4 regions of the Shewanella sp. Iso12 genome follow, and region 1 is predicted to be linked to each of the others. Evidence: predicted binding sites of a transcription regulator. Region 1 holds the regulator's gene; each other region holds the start of a gene.
The links. The regulator sigma-54, encoded in region 1, starts transcription at its own class of promoters, with help from an activator protein. The targets are predictions, from matches to a motif close to GTTGGCACGNNNNTNGNNT.
Positions count from the first base shown of each region.

Region 2: a site for sigma-54 is predicted at 1,815-1,833, ahead of glnK (P-II family nitrogen regulator). Genes of this name have one in related genera too.
Region 3: a site for sigma-54 is predicted at 3,092-3,110, ahead of HCX89_RS11835 (nitric-oxide reductase large subunit). Genes of this name have one in related genera too.
Region 4: a site for sigma-54 is predicted at 2,075-2,093, ahead of HCX89_RS02680 (flagellar assembly protein FlgT). Genes of this name have one in related genera too.

Region 1 is NZ_JAAUHW010000012.1:8,313-13,539, forward strand. It holds gene lptC (LPS export ABC transporter periplasmic protein LptC) at 1-39, shown strand, start outside; gene lptA (lipopolysaccharide transport periplasmic protein LptA) at 26-559, shown strand; gene lptB (LPS export ABC transporter ATP-binding protein) at 556-1,284, shown strand; gene HCX89_RS17530 (RNA polymerase factor sigma-54) at 1,380-2,843, shown strand; gene hpf (ribosome hibernation promoting factor) at 2,875-3,162, shown strand; gene ptsN (PTS IIA-like nitrogen regulatory protein PtsN) at 3,165-3,608, shown strand; gene rapZ (RNase adapter RapZ) at 3,605-4,459, shown strand; gene HCX89_RS17550 (HPr family phosphocarrier protein) at 4,446-4,721, shown strand; gene mgtE (magnesium transporter) at 4,805-5,227, shown strand, end outside.
Region 2 is NZ_JAAUHW010000011.1:154,100-159,326, reverse strand. It holds gene HCX89_RS17330 (ammonium transporter) at 168-1,418, opposite strand; gene glnK (P-II family nitrogen regulator) at 1,429-1,767, opposite strand; gene HCX89_RS17320 (hydrolase) at 2,069-2,611, shown strand; gene nrfA (ammonia-forming nitrite reductase cytochrome c552 subunit) at 2,704-4,107, opposite strand; gene narQ (nitrate/nitrite two-component system sensor histidine kinase NarQ) at 4,423-5,227, shown strand, end outside.
Region 3 is NZ_JAAUHW010000005.1:251,092-256,318, reverse strand. It holds gene HCX89_RS11845 (LpxL/LpxP family Kdo(2)-lipid IV(A) lauroyl/palmitoleoyl acyltransferase) at 1-858, shown strand, start outside; gene HCX89_RS11840 (potassium/proton antiporter) at 916-2,640, opposite strand; gene HCX89_RS11835 (nitric-oxide reductase large subunit) at 3,155-5,227, shown strand, end outside.
Region 4 is NZ_JAAUHW010000001.1:597,961-603,187, forward strand. It holds gene HCX89_RS02665 (flagella synthesis protein FlgN) at 1-224, shown strand, start outside; gene HCX89_RS02670 (LPP20 family lipoprotein) at 547-1,014, opposite strand; gene HCX89_RS02675 (FlgO family outer membrane protein) at 1,014-1,631, opposite strand; gene HCX89_RS02680 (flagellar assembly protein FlgT) at 2,163-3,320, shown strand; tRNA gene HCX89_RS02685 (tRNA-Arg) at 3,376-3,451, shown strand; gene HCX89_RS02690 (hypothetical protein) at 4,290-4,634, shown strand.

The sequences.
Region 1 (5,227 bases):
CTGACCAGTCAGGTGAAAGGAACCTATGAAACCAAGTAAGCTTTTTATCGGTGCCCTCTTGTGCATCACAAGCCTGTCGGCGGTGGCCATTGAAGAAGATCTGCTGCAAAAAGTACAGATCAGCGCCGCCAATCAGTTTGCCGATATCAAAAACAAGCGTGTGGTATACGGCGGGCCTGTCACAGTCACCCAGGGCAGTTTGAAACTGCTGGCCGATGAACTCACGGCTTACACTGAAGACAAGAGTGGCGAACGGATCCTGGTGGCCAAGGGCTCACCCGCTACCTATACCCAGAAACTGGAAGACGGCCGTCTGGCCAGTGCCAAGGCCAAAGAGATCCACTACAACATAGACAGCCGTATCATGACCCTGCTGGGCCAGGCCAAAGTAGAACAGGACGGCAGTGAAGTGACCGCCGAGAAGATAGTCTACGACATCAACAAGCAGCAGTTGGAAGCGGAAAGCAGCGGCAAAGGCCAAGACAGGGTAACCACTGTTATCCAGCCAGAAAACTATCAGGATCTCAACAAGAAAGAACAGCAGCAGGAGCCGCAATGACCAGCACCCTGACGGCACAGAATCTGGCAAAGAGTTACAAAAAGCGCAACGTCGTCAAAGACGTCAGCCTGTCGGTCAATACCGGCCAAATCGTGGGGCTGCTGGGCCCCAACGGGGCTGGCAAGACCACCACCTTCTATATGGTGGTTGGGCTGGTACAGAGTGACAAGGGCCGTATCTTCATTGACGACGACGAGCTGACCCTGGATCCCATGCACCTGCGAGCCCGTAAAGGCATAGGCTACCTGCCACAGGAAGCCAGTATTTTCCGCAAGCTGTCGGTGCATGACAACATCATGGCCGTGCTGCAAACCCGCAAAGAACTCAACAGCGACAAGCGCGAGGAACAGCTCGAACAGTTGCTGGAAGAATTCCATATTACCCACATACGTGACAGCCTGGGGATGTCCCTCTCCGGCGGTGAACGCCGCCGGGTGGAAATCGCCCGGGCATTGGCCGCCAATCCACAGTTCATTCTGCTGGATGAGCCATTCGCCGGTGTGGATCCCATCTCAGTTATCGATATCAAGAAAATCATCGAACAGCTTAAGTCCCGCGGTTTGGGAGTGCTGATCACAGACCACAATGTTCGCGAAACACTCGACGTTTGTGAGCGAGCCTACATAGTCAGCCATGGGCAGTTGATCGCCGAGGGCACACCCGCTGAAATCTTGGACAACCAGCAAGTGCGTGCTGTGTACTTAGGCGAACAATTCAGGCTATAGTTAGGATCATGTCATCCGGTGGCAATTCCGGGTATTATAGTTTGTTATTATTGAATTTTTTCCTTGAAAAATAACGAGTAGGGATTAGCGGTATAATGAAAGCGTCACTCCAGCTCAAACTGGGTCAACAGTTGACCATGACACCTCAGTTGCAACAGGCTATTCGCCTGCTGCAACTGTCGTCCCTTGAGCTGCAGCAGGAAATCCAGGAAGCCTTGGAAGCCAACCCTCTGTTGGAAATGGCCGAGGACAACCAGGATGACGCTATCGACGACAACCACAAGGAAAACGACGCCGGCGAGTTGAGCGCCAAGCAGGAAGATGGTTCCACGGTAGAAACCTCAGAGGCATTGAACAATGAGTCTATGCCGGATGAATTACCTATGGATACCACCTGGGACGAAGTCTTTACCGCCGCCAGCGCCTCCGGGCCGGCCATGGGCCGTGAAGATGATATGCCCTTCCAGGGGGAAACCAGCGAAGGGCTCTATGAACATCTGGAATGGCAGAAGAACCTGACCCCGTTTTCCGATACCGACGACGCCATTGCCACCGCCATTATTGATGCCATCGACGAGCAGGGTTATCTGACCCAGAGCACAGAGGAGATCCTCGAAGCCATGGGCAACCCTGAGATTGAGCTCGATGAAGTCGAGGCAGTACTCAAGCGGATCCAGCACTTCGATCCTGTCGGCATCGCCTCCAGAGATCTGCGCGAATGCCTGCTGATCCAGTTGCAACAGTTCAACGCAGACACCCCGCATCTGGCCGACGCCCGCTTGTTGATTGACGAACATCTGGATCTCATTGCCGCCCGTGATTTCCGCACCCTGATGCGCAAGACCAGGCTCAAGGAAGATCAGCTGCGTGACGCCATCAACCTTATCCAGAGTCTCAATCCCCGCCCCGGCTTGCTGGTGCAGCCGATGGACGAGGAATATGTGATCCCTGATGTCAGCGTCTGGAAGAAAAACGGCCGCTGGGTAGTAGAACTCAACCCGGACTGTATGCCCAAACTCGGGATCAATCAGCAGTATGCTGCCATGGCTCGTAGCGCCCGCAGTCAATCAGACAGCCAGTTTATTCGTGGTCATCTTCAGGAAGCCAAATGGTTTATCAAGAGCCTGGAGAGCCGCAACGACACCCTGCTCAAGGTGGCCAACTGTATAGTGCAGTTCCAGCAGGGATTTTTTGAATATGGTGAAGAAGCCATGAAACCCATGGTGCTCAACGATATTGCCGAGGCGGTCGAGATGCATGAATCGACCATCTCCAGGGTCACCACTCAAAAGTATATGCATACCCCCAGGGGAATATTTGAATTGAAGTACTTCTTCTCCAGCCATGTCGGCACCGAAGATGGCGGAGAATGCTCTTCCACGGCGATCAGGGCTTTTATCAAGAAGCTCGTGGCAGCGGAAAACCAGAAGAAGCCTTTGAGCGACAGCAAGATGGCGCAACTTCTGGCAGAACAGGGAATCAACGTTGCAAGACGCACCATAGCCAAGTATCGCGAGGCTATGATGATACCACCGTCGAACCAGCGTAAGAGTTTATAAATCCACAGTTGGAAATTGGAGGAATCTTTCTATGCAAATCAACCTGACAGGACATCATATCGAGATCACCGACTCACTGCGTGACTACGTGGAAAGTAAGTTTTCTAAACTTGAACGCCATTTCGAACAGATCAATAATGTGCACGTTGTGCTCAATGTACAAAAACTGCAACAGATAGCCGAAGCCAAGATCCACCTCACAGGCGGCGAAGTCTATGCAACTTCTGAACATGCCGACATGTATGCCGCCATCGACGTTCTGATTGATAAATTGGATCGTCAGGTCATTAAACACAAAGAAAAGCTGACAAAACACTAACGATGGAACTGAGTACCATCCTGCGGCCGGAGTGCACTACCTGTGCCACTCCGGGCAGTAAGAAAAAGGTACTGGAGCTGATTAGCGATCTCGCTAGCGCCCAGTACCCCACCCTTTCCTCTCAAGCGATTTTTGAAAGCCTTTTGGCCCGCGAAAAGATGGGGAGCACAGGTATAGGTAATGGTATTGCGATTCCGCATGGCAGACTACCGGACATTACAGAGCCGATTGCCGTGCTGGTCAAATGCGAAGAGCCTATCGCCTTCGATGCCATAGACAACCAGCCGGTGGACATACTGTTCGCCCTCTTGGTGCCCGCAGATCAATGTCAGCAACACCTGAGTACCCTGTCCGCCATGGCTGAAAAGCTCAGCGATAAGGCGATACTCAAGCAGTTGCGAAAATCCAGCGACGAAACAGAACTCTATCAGGTGATCACAGGATGAAACTCGCCATAGTCTCAGGCCGCTCCGGTTCCGGAAAATCCGTTGCCCTCAGGGTACTCGAAGACCTGGGTTACTACTGTGTGGATAATCTCCCCCTGCCCATGATAGGCAGCCTGTTGGAAAACCTCCGTGGCAGCAATGATCTGGTCGCCATCAGCATAGATGTGCGCAATATGCCGGATCAGGAAAAAGTGCTGGAACAACAGTTAGCGGCCTTGCCGGAAAACACCCAACTGACCAGCTTCTTCCTCAACGCCTCCGATAAAGTGCTGCTGAAGCGCTACAGCGAAACCCGCAGACTGCACCCCCTGTCCAAGAGCAAAGTCTCACTACAGGACGCCATCAAGCTCGAAGGCAAGCTGCTGGAACCTATGTCGAAACTGGTGGATCACTACATAGACACCTCGGCGCTGAACATCTATGAACTCAGTGACACAGTGCGGGAAATTCTGCTTGGCAGTGTCGATAAAGAACTGGTGATCAACTTCGAGTCGTTCGGCTTTAAGCATGGTATGCCCCAGGAAGCCGACTTCATGTTTGATGTGCGCTTTCTGCCCAACCCTCACTGGGAGCCGGCGCTCAGACCGCTGACCGGGCTGGATGAACCTGTGCAGGAGTTTCTCAGCCGCCAGCCACTGGTGAACAAGTTTATCTGGCAGATAGAAAATCTATTGGAAACCTGGCTGCCGCACCTGGAACGCAACAACCGCAGTTACCTCACCATAGCCATAGGCTGCACCGGCGGCCAGCATAGATCTGTCTATGTCGCTGAGCAGCTCGCCAAGCGTTTTGGCAACAGCAAACACAAGGTACAGGCCCGTCACCGGGAGCTGAGTAATGGCAAAGGTTGAACGGGAAGTCACCATAGTCAATAAGCTGGGCCTGCACGCCCGCGCCGCCACTAAGCTGGCGGTGCTGGCCAGCGAGTTCGAAGCCGATATCACCCTGATCCAAGGCGAGAAAAAAGCCTCGGCCGCCAGTGTACTTGGGCTCTTGATGCTGGAAACCGGTCAAGGCAAGAGTATTCGCCTCATCGCCGAAGGCCCGGATGCCGAACCCGCGATGGACGCTATCTGCGCCCTGATCAACGCCCGTTTCGACGAAGCCAGCTAAAGCCTTAGCGCTGCACTCTTTGTTTCTATAACACCCCTGTCTTGAGGTAACATATCCTCGCTTTGCATCACAGGGGGAACTGCATGCCAATAGAAGCGCTCGACCAAGAGCTGACAGAACAACGTCTTACTCAACTAAACCAAGCTCTTAGCAGTGGTATGTTCGTGCATGTGCGCGACATGCTGCAGCGAATGACGGCTTCGGATATCGCCTTTATTCTCGAATCTTCACCGCCGCGTACCCGTCAGGTACTCTGGCAACTGGTGGATCAGGAGCAGAGCGGCGAGATCCTCGAAGAGCTGGGTGAAGATATGAAAGACCAGCTGATCAGCCTGATGAGTCCTGAGCGTTTGGCACGAGCGACCGCGGGTATGGATACCGATGATCTGGCCTACGTGCTGCGAAGCCTGCCGGATACACTCTACAAACAGGTACTGCACTCCATGAGTGCCCAGGACAGGGCCAGGGTCGAACAGGCGCTCTCTTATCCGGAAGACAGCGCCGGT
Region 2 (5,227 bases), on a different contig from region 1:
AAATGCGCTTTTCCTGGCCGACTCCCGCCAAGCCAGGTAACAACAAGGCCGGTAACCCCAAAGCCAGCTCTAACCAAAAGCCATCTCACAAGAGATGGCTTAAAGATTAAGGAAGCTTGCTTGATCTCTCAAGAACACTCATGGCTTATCATGGCGTTCTTGGCTTATCAATTGGCGTTCTTGACAGTCACAAACTCAGGATAGGCATCGATACCGCAATCCGACGCGTCCATACCGTTGTATTCTTCCTCTTCGGTCACCCGGATCCCCATGGTCACTTTCAAGGCGCCCCACACCAGCAATGACGCCAGGAACACCCAGGCAGAGATCACCGCAGCGCCAAACAGTTGCCCTGTCACACTGGCATCGGCATTGGACAGAGGCACCATCATCAAACCGAAGAAACCGGCGACCCCGTGCACCGAGATAGCCCCGACAGGATCATCTACCTTGATGCGGTCAAAGCCCACGATGGAGAACACCACCAAACCGCCGGCTACCAGGCCTATCACACCCGCCATAGGCAGAGAGGGCGACAATGGATCGGCCGTGATAGCCACCAAACCAGCCAAAGTACCATTGAGTATCATGGTCAAGTCGGCCTTGCCCCACACCATCTTACAGACGATCAGTGCAGATACCGCGCCGAAGGCCGCCGCCGAATTGGTGTTGACGAAGACTTTGGCCACGGCGCTGGCATTCTCGGCATCAGAGACCAGTAACTGAGAACCACCGTTGAAACCGAACCAACCCATCCAGAGGATAAAAGTCCCCAGGGTTGCCAGCGGCAGGTTGGATCCCGGGATAGGGTTAACCTGGCCATTGGCGCCATATTTACCTTTACGGGCCCCCAGCAGCAAGACGCCGGCCAAGGCCGCGGCCGCACCGGCCATATGCACTATGCCGCTACCGGCAAAGTCGACAAAGCCGGCTTCGGAAAGGAAACCACCGCCCCAGGTCCAGTAACCTTCCACCGGATAGATGACTGCCGTCATTACCAGGCTGAATGCCAGGAAAGCCCACAGGCGCATGCGCTCGGCCACGGCGCCGGAAACAATCGACATGGCTGTAGCCACAAATACCACCTGGAAGAAGAAATCAGACTCCAGCGCATGGTCGGCGTCAGCAGCTTGAGATCCTATCAAGGTGCTGATGCTCGGCAGCCAGCCGCCCTCGCCATTGTCCACATACATGATGTTGTAACCCACTATCAGGTAGGTGATACAGGCGATTGAATAGAGACAGATGTTTTTGGTGAGTATCTCTGTGGTGTTTTTGGAACGCACCAACCCAGCCTCCAGCATGGCGAAACCCGCCGCCATCCACATCACCAGCGCGCCGGAGATCAGAAAGTAAAAGGTGTCCAGCGCAAAACGCAACTCTGTGACCGTAGTACCCAATTTGCTCAGTTCTTCCATCTTCTCCCCCTTACAGCGCTTCTGTATCTGTTTCGCCCGTACGAATACGGATAACCTGTTCCAGATCTGTCACAAAGATCTTGCCGTCACCTATTTTGCCGGTATGGGCGGCGTTGGTGATGACCTCCAGCAGGTGCTCAAGATTCTCCGCCTTGGTGGCGATCTCGAGCTTAACCTTGGGCAGAAAGTCCACCTGATACTCGGCTCCCCGATAGAGCTCTGTATGCCCCTTTTGTCGGCCAAAACCTTTGACTTCGGTGACCGTCATCCCCTCAATGCCTATGCCCGCAATCGCTTCGCGGACATCATCAAGCTTGAACGGCTTAATGATTGCGCTGACTAATTTCATCCAGACCTCCAGAATCGCCTTGCTGTATTGGTGTTATGCCAAAAGCAATTCAAGCATCAGGCCAAAATGTTAATTTTTTGTTTTATAAAGAGTTAGCTTTTACGGGCCAGGTTGAGAGCTGCAGATATGCACCAATTAAGTGCAAGTAAGGCTTGGGCGCACAAAAAAAGCGCAATCATCTACGACCTAAGGCCTATTGGCTTAAGCCCTGTACTGACGTTAACTGAATGTCCTGTCGTTGACTGAAGTGAAAGAAGGACTCGTTTGCACCTGTCCTAAGACCAACCTGAAGGAGAACAAGATGCTAAAAGCGGAAGAATGTGTGCTGGTCATAGTGGATGTTCAGGGCAAACTGGCGCAGATAATGGACAAGAGTGAACAGCTGCATCAACAACTGGCCATGCTGATAGAAGGCACGGCCTTGTTTGATATCCCAGTGCTCTGGCTGGAACAGTTGCCGCAGAAGCTCGGCCCCACTACAGAGTCGCTGGCCGCCCTGCTATCCAAGACCAATTCGCCGATTGCCAAGCATCACTTCAGTGGCTGGCACTGCCCGGCGTTCCGTGAGGCACTGTTGAGCACGGGCCGCAAACAGGTACTGCTGGCCGGGATAGAGACCCATGTCTGTGTCTATCAAACCTGTGGTGATCTTATTGAGCAGGGTTTCGATGTGCACTTGATAGCCGATGCCGTCAGCTCCCGCAGTGAAAGCAACAAACGCTTGGGAATAGAGATGATGAAGCAGCAGGGAGCCAGGCTCAACAACAGCGAATCTTTACTGTTTGAACTGCAACATCAGGCAGAAGGTGAACGCTTTAAGGCTCTGCTTAAGCTGATCAAATAAGCCTGTAATCACTCACTGGCTACCACTGCTGGCTTGTAAGATAAAAAATCCCCGCGGTGCGGGGATTTTTCATTTCGTTATGTTAACGACTGTTACTTGTAGGTTGCTTCACGCTTCTTGGCTTCAGCATCCCACTTAGGCAGAACATTTTTCTTGAAGTCTTCCTTGTCGGAAACCATCTTCTTCATGTCCATACCCAGAGCAGCCTGAGCCTTGGCCTTGGTGGAGATATCAGGCAGAGCGACAGGCTCAACGATACCTTTCTTAGCCAGCAGCTGCGCCAGTTTCACCCGGGCGTTGGCAGCCTTGTCAACCGCAGTACCCAGTACCCGCAGCGCTTCATCAGGAGCGTGAGCCGCGACACCGTGAGAGGCGATAGCATAATCCCAGCGCCATTGAGCATGACGGATATCAGTCAGGATTGGCTTCATCTCGGCTTCGGTCGCACCGGCTTTCCAAGCGGCAGCAGCTTCGAAGTGCGCCTTGACGATTTGATCTTCGGCCTTCAGCTTCAGCTCTTTAACTTTGGCTTTACGCTCGGCAGTCAGGTTCTCCATAAACTCTTTGCTCTGAGTGTGGCACTGAGCACAGGTTTCTTCGAAGCGGTCGAAAGGATTACCCACTTTGTGATCGGTGAACTTACGCCCCTTGTCGTTGGTTACTTTCGGCATGTGACAGTCAACACAGGTCACGTTGTTCTTACCGTGAACCCCCAGCTGCCAGGTTTCATAACCTGGGTGCTGTGCCTTCAGCATAGGAGTCTTGGACAGAGCGTGAGTCCAGTCGGCAAACTCGATGGCATCGTAGTAAGCTTCCATGGATTCCACTGTAGTGCCTTGATCCCATGGGAACTTAACAAAGCCCTTACGGCCTTCCACTTTCTCAAAGTAGTATTCTACGTGACACTGGCCACAAACCATGGATTGCTTGTCTTTGCGGGAAGCCTTATCAAATGGCGTACCCAGGGTCTCCATGGCGCGCTCGGCAAAAGGACGGCCCAGACGCAGCTTAGGCGAACCTTTCTCGTGACAGTCACCACAACCTATGGCGTTAACCACTTCAGGGCCACCTTTGGCCCACTTGCCGGTGAAGTAACCATCTTCACCCTGCTCTTCTATCAGGCGAGGAACATCCGGGCTCTTACAGCTCCAGCAAGCCATTGGCATTGGGCCATCTTCGGCACTCTTTGGCGCACCGGTACGCAGGGTGTTACGCACATCGGTCACGGCATAAATGTGGCCACGAGGAGCATTGTAGTCCTTGGCGAAACCATAACCGGCCCACAGGATCACCAGGTTGGGATCTTCTGCCAATACGTCAACAATTTCAGAACTCTTTGCAGTGTCATGCCAACTGGCATATTGATTTTTGAACTTGTCTTTGTAGACTTCGTTGCGAGGCTCGGTCTTGTCACTCGCAAACGCACCGGCAGCCATTACGCTTGCCGCGACCAATGCACTGAGTGCAAAGGATTTTTGGCTTAATTTTTTCACCATCTCATCTCCGTGTTACTTTATCGTTATTTGCAATAACCACGACATCTCCAAGGTCAAAAGTAGCCGCTTGAATACGCCAAAAATATACCTCTTAGGAGGTATCCGGGGCGAAGTTTGCGCCAGATCAAAATGTGAAGGCGATGTTGTTCACATTTTTGTACTCTTGTTAATGTATTCAAGCGCTGGCTAATGTAGAACTCTGAGACCCAAGTCCTTTTTTATTCTCGACAATCTTATCGGCGCGTTTCCTTTCCGATAATCGAGAGTAACGCTGCAGGGACTGAGGAAACCTTAGCAAAAGTGAGTGAATATTTCATGAAACGAGGCAGTTTGACCTCTACCATTTTAGGCTTAATGCTGACCCTTATCCTGCTCTCAAGCGGTCTGGCCACTTTTGCCATTATCAATCTGTCATACAGCCTGGGAGATGCCAGGGCGATCAACGCTTCCGGCTCACTGCGAATGCAGAGCTACCGGCTGATGTTTTATGCCAACTCCGGCAGTGAAGAAGCGCTGCAAAAAATTCGCGAATTTGAAAACACCCTCTACTCAGATGCCTTGGTACGCTCTATGGACTGGTCATCGCCGGCCAGGCTCGGGCAGCAATACCAACTGGTGATCAGCAAGTGGAAGGTCATGAAGTACTACATAGAGCAGGAAGACTCGCGCAACTATGCCTCCTCGCTGAAAGACTTTGTCGATACCATAGATTTGCTGGTATTGGAGATGGAGCACCACGCCGCCTTCAAACTAAGATTGCTGGCCGTCAGCCAGATAGTAGGCTTGGGGTTGATGCTGCTGATTGCCTTTATCGCCGTGCGCTTTACCAAACGCAAGGTGGTGGTACCGCTGCAACAGATGATGGAATCGGCCAACACTATTTCCAAGGGTAACTTTGCCGTCGAAATGCCGAAGACGGAATATATTGAGCTCAGCGCTCTTTCCGATGCCCTCGACAGTACGGCTCAGGAGCTGGCAACTCTCTACGGCAACCTGGAAACTCAGGTGAAGGAGAAGACTCTGGCGTTGACCCGTGCCAACCGTGAGCTCAAATTTCTTTATGACAATCTGGTGTTGCTGCATTCGGGCAAACTCAATTTCGAGGTGATGCGGCAGTCGC
Region 3 (5,227 bases), on a different contig from region 1:
GTCGGTCTGGCCAGGCTGACCCTCCTACTGCCTCTCAAGTGGCAGATGAAGCTTGGCAGTGGCATAGGTCTGCTGGCAATGAAGCTGGCCGGAAGCCGGGTTAACACCGCCAAACGCAACCTGGAGTTGTGTTTTCCACAAATGAGTGAGGCCGAGCGAGAGACGCTGCTCAGACGTAATTTCCAGGAAACCGGCAAAGCGATTTTCGATACCATCAATGCCTGGTGGTGGAGCAACGACAAAGTGCAGAAGCACATGCAGATAAAGGGCCAGGAGCATGTGGAGCAGACACTGGCTGCCGGTCAGGGAGTTATTCTGTTTGCGGTTCACTGCTTGCCGCTGGAAATGGGTGCAAGAATATTTGGCCAATTTCAGCCCGGGGTTGGTGTGTACCGCCCCCACAACAACCCTGTAATGGAATATCTGCAGGTGAAGGGCCGTTTGCGTTCAAACAAGGCGCTGGTTCCCAAGCGGGATCTAAGGCAGATGGTGCGTTGCCTGCGTAACCCTGATGTCATTTGGTACACAGCAGATCAGGACTTTGGCCGCTCCAGCGCCATCTTTATCCCCTTCTTCGCCGTTCCCGATGCTGCCACCATCACCGGCGGCACCACTTTGGCCAAGCTGGGTAAAGCCAAAGTGCTGCCCTTCTTTGTTGAGCGCAACACCGACGATACGGGTTACAACATAGAGATCCAGGCGCCGCTGGATAACTTCCCCGGCGAAAATGAGGTGGAAGACGCCAAACGCGGTAACGGCATTGTCGAGCAGTTGATCAGCCGTAATCCGGCGCAGTACATGTGGCTGCACCGCAGGTTCAAGACCCGCCCCAATGAGAGTGATCCCTCGCTCTATTGAGAAAGTAGCCGTAAAAATGCCGACTCAAGGTCGGCATTTCTTCGTTCTTCGCTTTTTTCAGTCTTCAGAGGGCAATCTCAAACCAACCCGGCTGACTGTCCCTTCCTGCACCTCGGCGACTATCCAGTCCAGCCCTTGCCAGAGGAATTGATCCCCCACTACAGGGTGACTGCCGAGTTGCTGTAGCAGTAAGTCGGCAACCCGCATCTGCTCATATTCGGGTTCCAGCTGCATGCCGTAAATCGGTGCCATATCGGCCAGCATCACATCCACTGAAATAAAGAAGTCACCAAAGAAGCGGGGCGCCTCGCGTTTTTCTGGCGCCTCACTGAACAGCTGACTCAGAGGCTCCAAATCGTCCTCTTGCCCCAGCACACAAAGAATGTCATCGGCCATCAGCCTGGTACTCCCCGAAGGGTGCAACAGTTCGTTATTGCGAAATACGGCAGCAATCCGGGTTCCCGCCGGCATGGCAAGACGCCTCAGAGGCTCACCGATACACCATTTATTTTCACTGAGACGATAGACAAATATCTCCCATTCACTGGTGGGATAAATTTCCACCCCGGCGCGGGAAATAGGTGCCGGTTTGGGTGGCAACTCCACCTTGGCCAGCTGCGCCGCCTTGGACAAGGTACTGCCCTGCAGCAGCAAGGAAACCATCACCACGAAGAAGGCCAGGTTGAAGTAAAGCTGCGCTTGTGGCAGCCCCGCCATCATGGGAAATACCGCCAGAATAATGGGCACTGCGCCGCGCAGCCCGACCCAGGAGATAAACCATCTGTCTCTGTCATGGAAGCTGCGAAACGGTAGCAAACTGAGCCAAACCGCAATCGGCCGCGCCAGAAAGATCATCCCGAACGCCAGTGCCAAACCCGGTAAGGCGATATCTTTCAGATCCGATGGCGTCAGCAAGAGTCCCAGTACCAGGAACATGCCTATCTGACTGAGCCAGGTCATACCATCGAGCACGTTGAGAATCGAGTGTTTGCCACGGGTCGCCTTGTTACCGAGAAATAGACCCACCAGATAAATAGACAGAATACCACTGCCTCCCAGGGCATTGGAGATAGCGAAGATCATCAGTCCGCCACTCAGCACCAAAATGGAGTAGAGGCCTTCCGGCAATTGATTGCGATTGATAACCTGCCACAACAGCCAACCGCCGCCGACACCGAGGATCCCGCCCAGGCCAAACTGTTTGATAAAGCTCAGTGCCAAATAGCTGCCCGAGAGTTCATCGCCACTGCTGCCGAGAATGGCAATCAGAGTCACGGTCAAAAACACAGCCATGGGGTCGTTACAACCGGATTCGATTTCCAGTGTCGAACCGACACGCTCATTCACGTTTTTGCCTTTAAGCAGGCTAAATACCGCCGCGGCATCGGTCGAACCGACAATGGCTCCCACCAACATGCCCTGGAGTAAATTGAGATCGAATAACCAGGCAGCCAACAAACCTGTCAGCGTGGTGGTTAACGCCACCCCAAAAGTGGCCAATGACAAGGCCGGCCACAATGCCACCCTGAAACTGGCAACCCGGGTACGCATGCCACCATCGAGCAGAATAACCGCCAGAGCCAGGTTGCTGACCAAATAAGCAACTGAATAGTCATTGAATACTATGCCGCCTGGGCCATCTTCACCGGCAAAGATACCCACCGCCAGAAATACCACCAAAATAGGAATACCGAGTCGCGAAGACAATGGGCTGAGCAGCACGCTGACTGCAATAAGCAAGGCCCCGACAAGGAAAAAGCTGTTGATGATATCTGCGTTCAAATGACCCTCCAGTTGAAAATGCGGGGAAGCTAATAAAAGAGAAACCTGGCTCTAACGAGACTCCGGAAAACACGTGGGTTACAGACGGGATTATATCATTAATTCGGGTTATTTTTCAGTAGAAACAGTTGACTTATTTTTACTGCCAGCGAAAAAGACCAGTAAAAGAAGCCAGGTAAACCCTTAAAAAATGGAAAATTTACCTATAAAACATCAAATCTTGACCCAAAGAAACATAAACTCAAATTAATGAAAAAAACTTTATTTTTTCAAATAATTAAAGAATTTGAAATCCAAGAATTCTCGTCAAGATATCAGTTATGGCCTCTGGACAAACAACCAGTGTCATAATGACAGCTACCAATGTTAAAAAGACACTTTAAACACAATCAAGATGACACCATCAAAAACACACAAACAAGTAATGCACTGATTAAAAACAAGAATAAAAGTTGGCACGTTGGCTGCTCTATGTAGGAAAACCTATCAAATAGACTTTGTCAGAGGGATGCCAATGAGCAGACAAAAATTCACCCTGATCGCACTGTTACTTGTGTTGGTCGCTTCTTTCACTGTACTTCTCAGTATCGGCAGTGAAATCTATCGGGAAAAACCACCGATTGCCGATGTCTATAGCGACAGCCAGGGCCAAGTGGTTTTCAGCGACAAGGACATAGAACAAGGGCAGTTGGTTTGGCGCTCCATGGGCGGACATCAACTTGGCTCAGTCTGGGGCCATGGCGCCTATGTGGCTCCGGATTGGACCGCAGACTGGCTACACCGTGAGGCCGAAGCCTGGCTGGATATTCGAGCCAAGGAGACATACAACAAGCCTTTCAATAGCCTGGACAAGAGTGCTCAGGCCGCATTGGAGCAAGCTTTAAGGGACGATTTGCGCCATAACACTGTCACTACAGACGAGAGAGGTCACACCCGGGTGGTGCTTTCCGACACCCGTATCGCCGCCATGGCGCAAGTGAGTCAGCACTATCAATCTTTGTTTGGTGACGATCCCGCGCTGAATGAGCTTCGGGAAGCCTATGCGATGAAAACCAATACCATAGGTTCTGCCGAGCGCCGTCAACAGCTCAATGCCTTCCTGTTTTGGGGCGCTTGGGCCGCAGTGACCGAGCGCCCGGATGCCAATTACAGCTACACCAATAATTGGCCCTACGATCCACAACTGGGCAATACACCGACATCAGACAATATCGTCTGGTCGATTCTGAGCATAGTGACTCTGCTGGCCGGTATCGGTGCCCTGGTTTGGTATCATGCCGCCGGCAAACATGAAGCCCTGCCAGCTCCTGCCACTGAAGATCCCCTGTTCAGACACAAACCCACCCCTTCACAAAAGGCCACGGGTAAATACTTCATTACCGCTATCGGCCTATTTCTGCTGCAAATACTGCTCGGTGGCGTCACGGCGCACTATGCGGTTGAGGGCCAGGAGTTTTACGGTATTCCCTTGAGTGAGATCCTGCCTTATTCAGTGACCCGCACCTGGCATACTCAACTGGCAGTATTCTGGATAGCGACGGCCTGGCTCGGTACCGGGCTCTATATCGCACCGGCGCTTTCCGGCCACGAGCCCAAATATCAACGCTTCGGTGTCAACCTATTGTGGGTCGCTCTGCTGGTAGTGGTGCTGGGCTCCATGGCCGGTGAATGGCTGGGGGTACAACAATACTTCTCACTGGACAACAACTTCCTCTTCGGTCACCAGGGATATGAATACATAGATCTCGGCCGGGTTTGGCAATTGCTGCTGTTGGCCGGATTGATGATCTGGCTGGCGCTGGTGAGCCGCGCTATGTTGCCCGCCCTGAAACAGGAATCTGAGCTAAAGCCTGTGCTCTGGGTACTCTACGCCTCTTGTGTTGCTATCGGCCTCTTCTATGGTGCCGGGCTGTTTATGGGTAAACACACTAACCTTGCCATCGCCGAATATTGGCGTTGGTGGGTAGTACATCTGTGGGTTGAAGGCTTCTTTGAAACCTTTGCCACCTCGGTTATCGCCCTGATGTTTGTGCGTCTTGGGCTTATCCGTGCCCGCAGTGCCAATGGTGCGGTACTCTTCTCTACCCTGATCTTCCTGACCGGAGGCCTGATAGGCACACTGCATCACCTCTATTTCACCGGCACACCCACTTCGGTCATCGCCTGGGGCGCTATCTTCTCGGCGCTGGAAGTGGTGCCTCTGGCCCTTATCGGTTTTGAAGCGGTGGAAAGCTATCGCCTGCGCCGGGCCGCTCCCTGGATGCAACGCTATCACTGGGCCATCATGTTCTTTGTTGCCACCGCTTTCTGGAATCTGGTGGGCGCCGGTGTACTGGGCTTCCTGATCAATCCACCGATTGCCCTCTATTACATTCAAGGGCTGAATACCACTGCCACCCACGCCCACGGCGCCTTTATGGGAGTCTACGGCATGTTGGGGATAGGCCTGATGTTGTTCTGCCTGTCAGGACTTGCCGGTAAACTGCGCTGGGAAGACAAGTGGCTCAAGGGGGCATTCTGGAGCCTGAATCTGGGACTGGCCGCCATGCTGTTCCTGTCATTGCTGCCGGTGGGCATAGTGCAGTTC
Region 4 (5,227 bases), on a different contig from region 1:
TCAGTCAGCTACCATTGGCCGAACAGGTCAGTGAAGCTCGCGAACTATTGGCCGCTTGCCAACTGCGCAATCAGGAAAATGCCGGCCTGATAGAGCTGAGCATGGCCAGTATCAATCGCCTGGCGCAAGCGCTGCAGGTCAGCCGTAACGCCTCCAGCCTGACCTATGACGGCAAGGGCAAAACCTCAACCATCGCCACCCTGGGCAACGATCTCAAGGCTTGATTAAAACCCTGCTGCTGTTGCTTATAGCTTATTGCGTAAGCTCAACCCTTTAGTGAGAATCACTGCCTGTGCCCCCTGCCCTAGGCTGAACTCAAGGTGGTTACTCAGGGTACGCGACCCGGCACGCAAAGCTCAGCTCAGAACGCAAAACTCAGCTCAGAACGCAAAACTCAGCTCTCAATTCAGCAACGCATCTTAAGCCATAAAAGGCCACAAAAAAGCAGCCAAACAAGGCTGCTTTTTGCTTATGCCAATTGAAGGTGCGAGCCACTCTCTACAAAATTTACAAAAGTGAACGCCGCGGGGACTTATTCTCACCTTCCTAAAAATAAGTGATCTCTTTGACTCGCTGGGGGCGATTTTGCTGCTGATACAGATCCCACACCCGGGCGAAATCCAGCTCCAGTTCGGTCACATAATGATCTCCGGCCGGATAACTGCGCACCACCTTGGCGCCACGGATCACCCCGGAAACCGAGGCCTGGATATTATCGCCTTTCAGCATCCAGTCACTGACTTTGCTGTCGGCCGACAACCGCTGACCATAGACCTGTTCGGCCAATTCACGATAAGCGGCAATCTTGGATGCCTGCATCGCCATCAGCACCTTTTGCGACTGTTCCTTGGCCGGTTGGCTGGCCAGCGGGGCATAGCCTATTGCCGTCAACTTGGGAAAACTGCTCGGCGCCTCAGTCTCCCACTGTACATATCTGTCCTTATCGGCGCAGCCCCCCAGAATTAACGCCAGCGCCAGCGTGGCCAATGACAGTGTTTTGTTCCAATGCTTCATTACTTGTCTCCCACTATCCGGCCCTTATCCTCACCACGGCTTTCGTAGCGATAAAGCAGCCCTTCTTTTGACACCACCTTATTGGAAGGCGCCAGGTAGCCGGGCAGCTCTTGCTCCTGTACCCGCACACCGGCTGCCGAAAGCACCCGGTTGTTGTTGACGTTGACAATTCGGCTGTTGAACAGCATTTCACCTTTAGCCTGACTCATGCTGGTGACCAGTACATGCTCCACCGCAATATCGGTCGGTAGTTGCTGCCAATCACGGGTAAGGATGAAATCTCCCTGTGGCGTTACCCGCACCGCATCGGCCAGGTTCAAATCCACCAGGTTAAAACCGCGCTGATGAAAGGCCGTCATCAGCCCCTGCTGCAGTTGTGAAGCGAGCGCATTGCTGCTCTGCATGTCTTCCACCATCACAGGTGTCATCACCAATAGCGGCTGGGTCGGCTTGAGAGCGTCATTATGAGTTACCAACTCATCAACCAATTGCTGCGCCAATAGATTGACTGGCGCCGCTTGCGACTTGACCTCGGCCTGCTGTTGCGGCGAAGTCATACTGCAAGCAGGCAGCAAGAGTAAAGGCAATATACACAGGGCTTTATACATAATATCCATCCCACTGGTACCCTGGCGGGCACTTGCTTTATTGAGGAACCTGGCGACTCATGGACCTGGTGTGAACCTTGGCCTACCTGACTTATGCCGCGCTTTCTCCGAGGTTGTCATTAAGCACCACGGCTAACTCGATTAGCGCCAAGTTCCTTTCACTGGGGTAAAGCTATGCAAATAAAATACCAACCTAAGTTAGGCCTGCAGACCAAGTACAAACAGATGACACCGGCGAACCAACCCAATGGCCTGGCAGCTTATTACAGGCTTTTACGAAGATGTTTAAAGGGCTTATCTACGCCTTTTCATTACCCACACCTTCATTTGCCCCTTCAATTTACCCACTGGCGGGCAATGGGAACTTATATTCTCTGTTCCCTTATCGGCAAACTCTTGCCGCGCTTTAGTCATGGTCGCAAACTGCTCTGCATCAGCTGTGAATGGATGGCGCTGGCATAAAATTTGAATAGCAAACGGTACCAGTTTAAGTGGCGGCAAAATTCCGTCACCCTGACTCCTATTTTGAGGAACCGTCTTATGAGATTGCGCCCCTTGCTCTTGCTGCCGCTGCTGGGCATCAGCCTGAACGCCATGGCAGAGTGGACCGAGGCCCGAGGTGAAGCCAAAATAATCAATGGCAATTTGACCCAGGCACGGGAAGCGGCAATGGACAACGCCATCAACATGGCTCTGCTCTCCCGTGGCGGCAGTTTTCAGTCTACCCAGAGTGTCAGCCAGGGGCTCTTGACCCAAAACGATTTCAGCCTTTCCAGTCAGGCGCAGATAAGCAGCGTCGAACTGGTCAGCGAAATGCGCCAGGGAGACAAGCTCAAGGTGGTTATGCGGCTCGATATTCTCGATGGCCCGGATAACAAGTGCCAAAGCTCAGCCATCAAGGCCGCTATCCTGGTGCCACAGGCCAGTATTAAGGACAGAAGCCAACTGCGTTATGGTCAGTTGGAAAATTTCCAGCGAAGCCTGTCCGAGCGGATAGCGGCAACGCTGGATAAACAATCCTCCACCAGTTTTGCCCACCTGCACGCCAAAGAGCGGCTGGATATCAAAGAAGAACTTATCAATATCCGTGGTTACCGTTTGCCGACTTGGATAAGTGAAATTACCGACAGCCAGTATCTGTTGCTGCCGCAAGTCATTGATATCTCCACCGAACCGGCCGAATCCGGCTTTATGGGCCTGTGGGACAGCGAGCCTCAGCGACTGTTTCAGCTGCAGCTCAGCCTCTATCATGGGATCAGCGGCGAGCAGATCTGGTATCAGAACTACAGCATTTCCGCACCCTGGGAGTTTGCCAAAAATGAATCCGTCGCCCCCAACAGCGACAGATTCTGGCGTGCCAGTTATGGGCAGGCCATAGATAAGGTGCTGGCCAATGCCAGTAAAGATATCGATATGGCCCTGGCCTGCAGACCGCTGCTGGCACAGATAGTAGTGCGTCAACAAGATAGAGTGATACTCAACCTGGGGCGACGCAACGGCATCCGCGTTGGCGATCAGTTCCAAATCGTGCTGCAACAAAACCTGCCCGACCGCATGAACCAGATGCGCGCCGTGGCCGGAGAAACCCGGGCGAAAATCACCATAGATCAAGTCACAGAGGAAAGTGCCACCGCAGTGCTCAGCGGTGAAAATGCCGCCCTCAACATTCAGGTGAATGACATCGCGATTAAGATTTAAGCAATTAAATCCAAAGCCTTTTCATCCGGGTGAAAACCAGTATAATCACTGGCGTCTCCCTATAGCTCAACAGGATAGAGCAGTCGCCTCCTAAGCGACCGATCGGGGTTCGAGTCCCTGTGGGGAGACCAGCATTTTCCTCTTGTGCCTGCTTACACAAGTCTCAAGCTTCTTTTAGAACCCATCCACCTGCCGATTCAGGCGCTTCAAATTAATGATTTTGTTCTCTGATAGTTTTCTTTTGGGAAAACGTTGAGTTGGTGATGTGGTCATCTTGGCTTTAAAGCCCAAAGTAGCCAACCAACTTGGATTTAGCTTCCCACTAAGCAACATCCCATCACCTGCGGTACGGATGGGCAGGAAGCTCGAATGCCGTGAAGGACAGGACGTCCGAGAACGGTCCTTTTCGCACAGGCGATCCTGTGACATGGCAAGTGTTGCGCAGCAATATGCTTTCGAGCGCGTGTCGGGGATGGCGACCTGGCCGTTGTGCATGGGGATGCACTTGCTCCAAGACTTTAGGCCGCTGACAAGGCGAATATCATTGCTTTTATTCAAGTCGTGACGAATAAACTCAGACTTAACTGCCAAACACGTGGTAACCCATCACCTGCGGTGCGGATGGGCAGGAAGCTCGAATGCCGTGAAGGACAGGACATCCGAGAACGGTCCTTTTCGCACAGGCGATCTGACCTTTCCCCGAGATTGGTACTAATCTCGGGGAAAGGTCAGATCCCGTGACTCGCTGTGAACCCATTGCACTTGAGAATTTCCACTGGATCAATCGTTAGAACAGCGTATGAACTTATCGTCTTCACCTTAGTATTGACAAGTATATGAGTTACCACCACTCACAGCTCATTTATTAAGTTGATTTATCATTATTCATAAAGTAGTCTTATTAACGCTTGGCCTAGGATTGGCCGTTAAGCTCCATCCCTATACTATTAACTCAACAGGAGATGGAAAATGAAAAAACTCTCAAAATGCATCAAAAAGACCGCTCTCAAAAAACCTATTACTGTTGGTAAAAGTTGGTTCATGGTTGAGCATATCAACCGAGAAAATGGCGATTGTACGGCTGTCGTTTCAACCCCTAAACCAGGCCGTGCAGAAGGCAGTCTTTGGTTGTCTCCCCCTAAATTTCTTCCGGAAAATGAACGAGTTGAAATTTTTGAAGGGGTATATCTAACTTTTAAAGACTTATCGAAACAAAGTCGAATTGTCGTTTTCATTGAAGCAGACAAGAGTGTGCCAATATTTTCGGGCTTCCCTTATCAGTGGAAAGAAGCATTCCGTTCTGATCTAGCCTAAATCATGCAAAGCAGTTCTCTTTTTCCATTTCAGAGAGCTGCTTTATTTCGTCAGCCAATCTTTTGACTCGACTTACATTTGTTTCCTTCCTCCCCAACAATGCCGCAGTAGTGATCCCAAGCTCTCGCCTGACCTGCTCAATATCCAAGTAAGCATAGGTGCAGGCGTTAATGCTAATGTCACAGTGGCCTGAAAGCTTACTGGTGATTTGCCCGTGGTTTCAACATCAGCCACCGCGCATCACGCTTCAACTGGTGATCGACCGACGGAGATTATGAATGGTGACACTTTTGTCCTTGCCTTCGCCCGCAGTCCCGCTCTTTCAGTTATCCGGTCCTAGAAGCTGCCCTGACTGGATTTTTCGGTCACACCGCCTGTAAGGCTGTTATCTGCATAAACATCATTCCAGTATTACTGGCCTATATCTATCCCATTGATTGTACAGGGCCTTCAACTCTTGTAAAATCCGGTAGCAAGCTTGAGTGCGGGCCACTTTTGTGGTAACGGGAAGGAAAATCGGTAAATGGAATTAGTCAGCTCTTCGCATTGCGCGGCATCTTATGCTGCGCCTCCATCTGTAAATTTTGATGTCA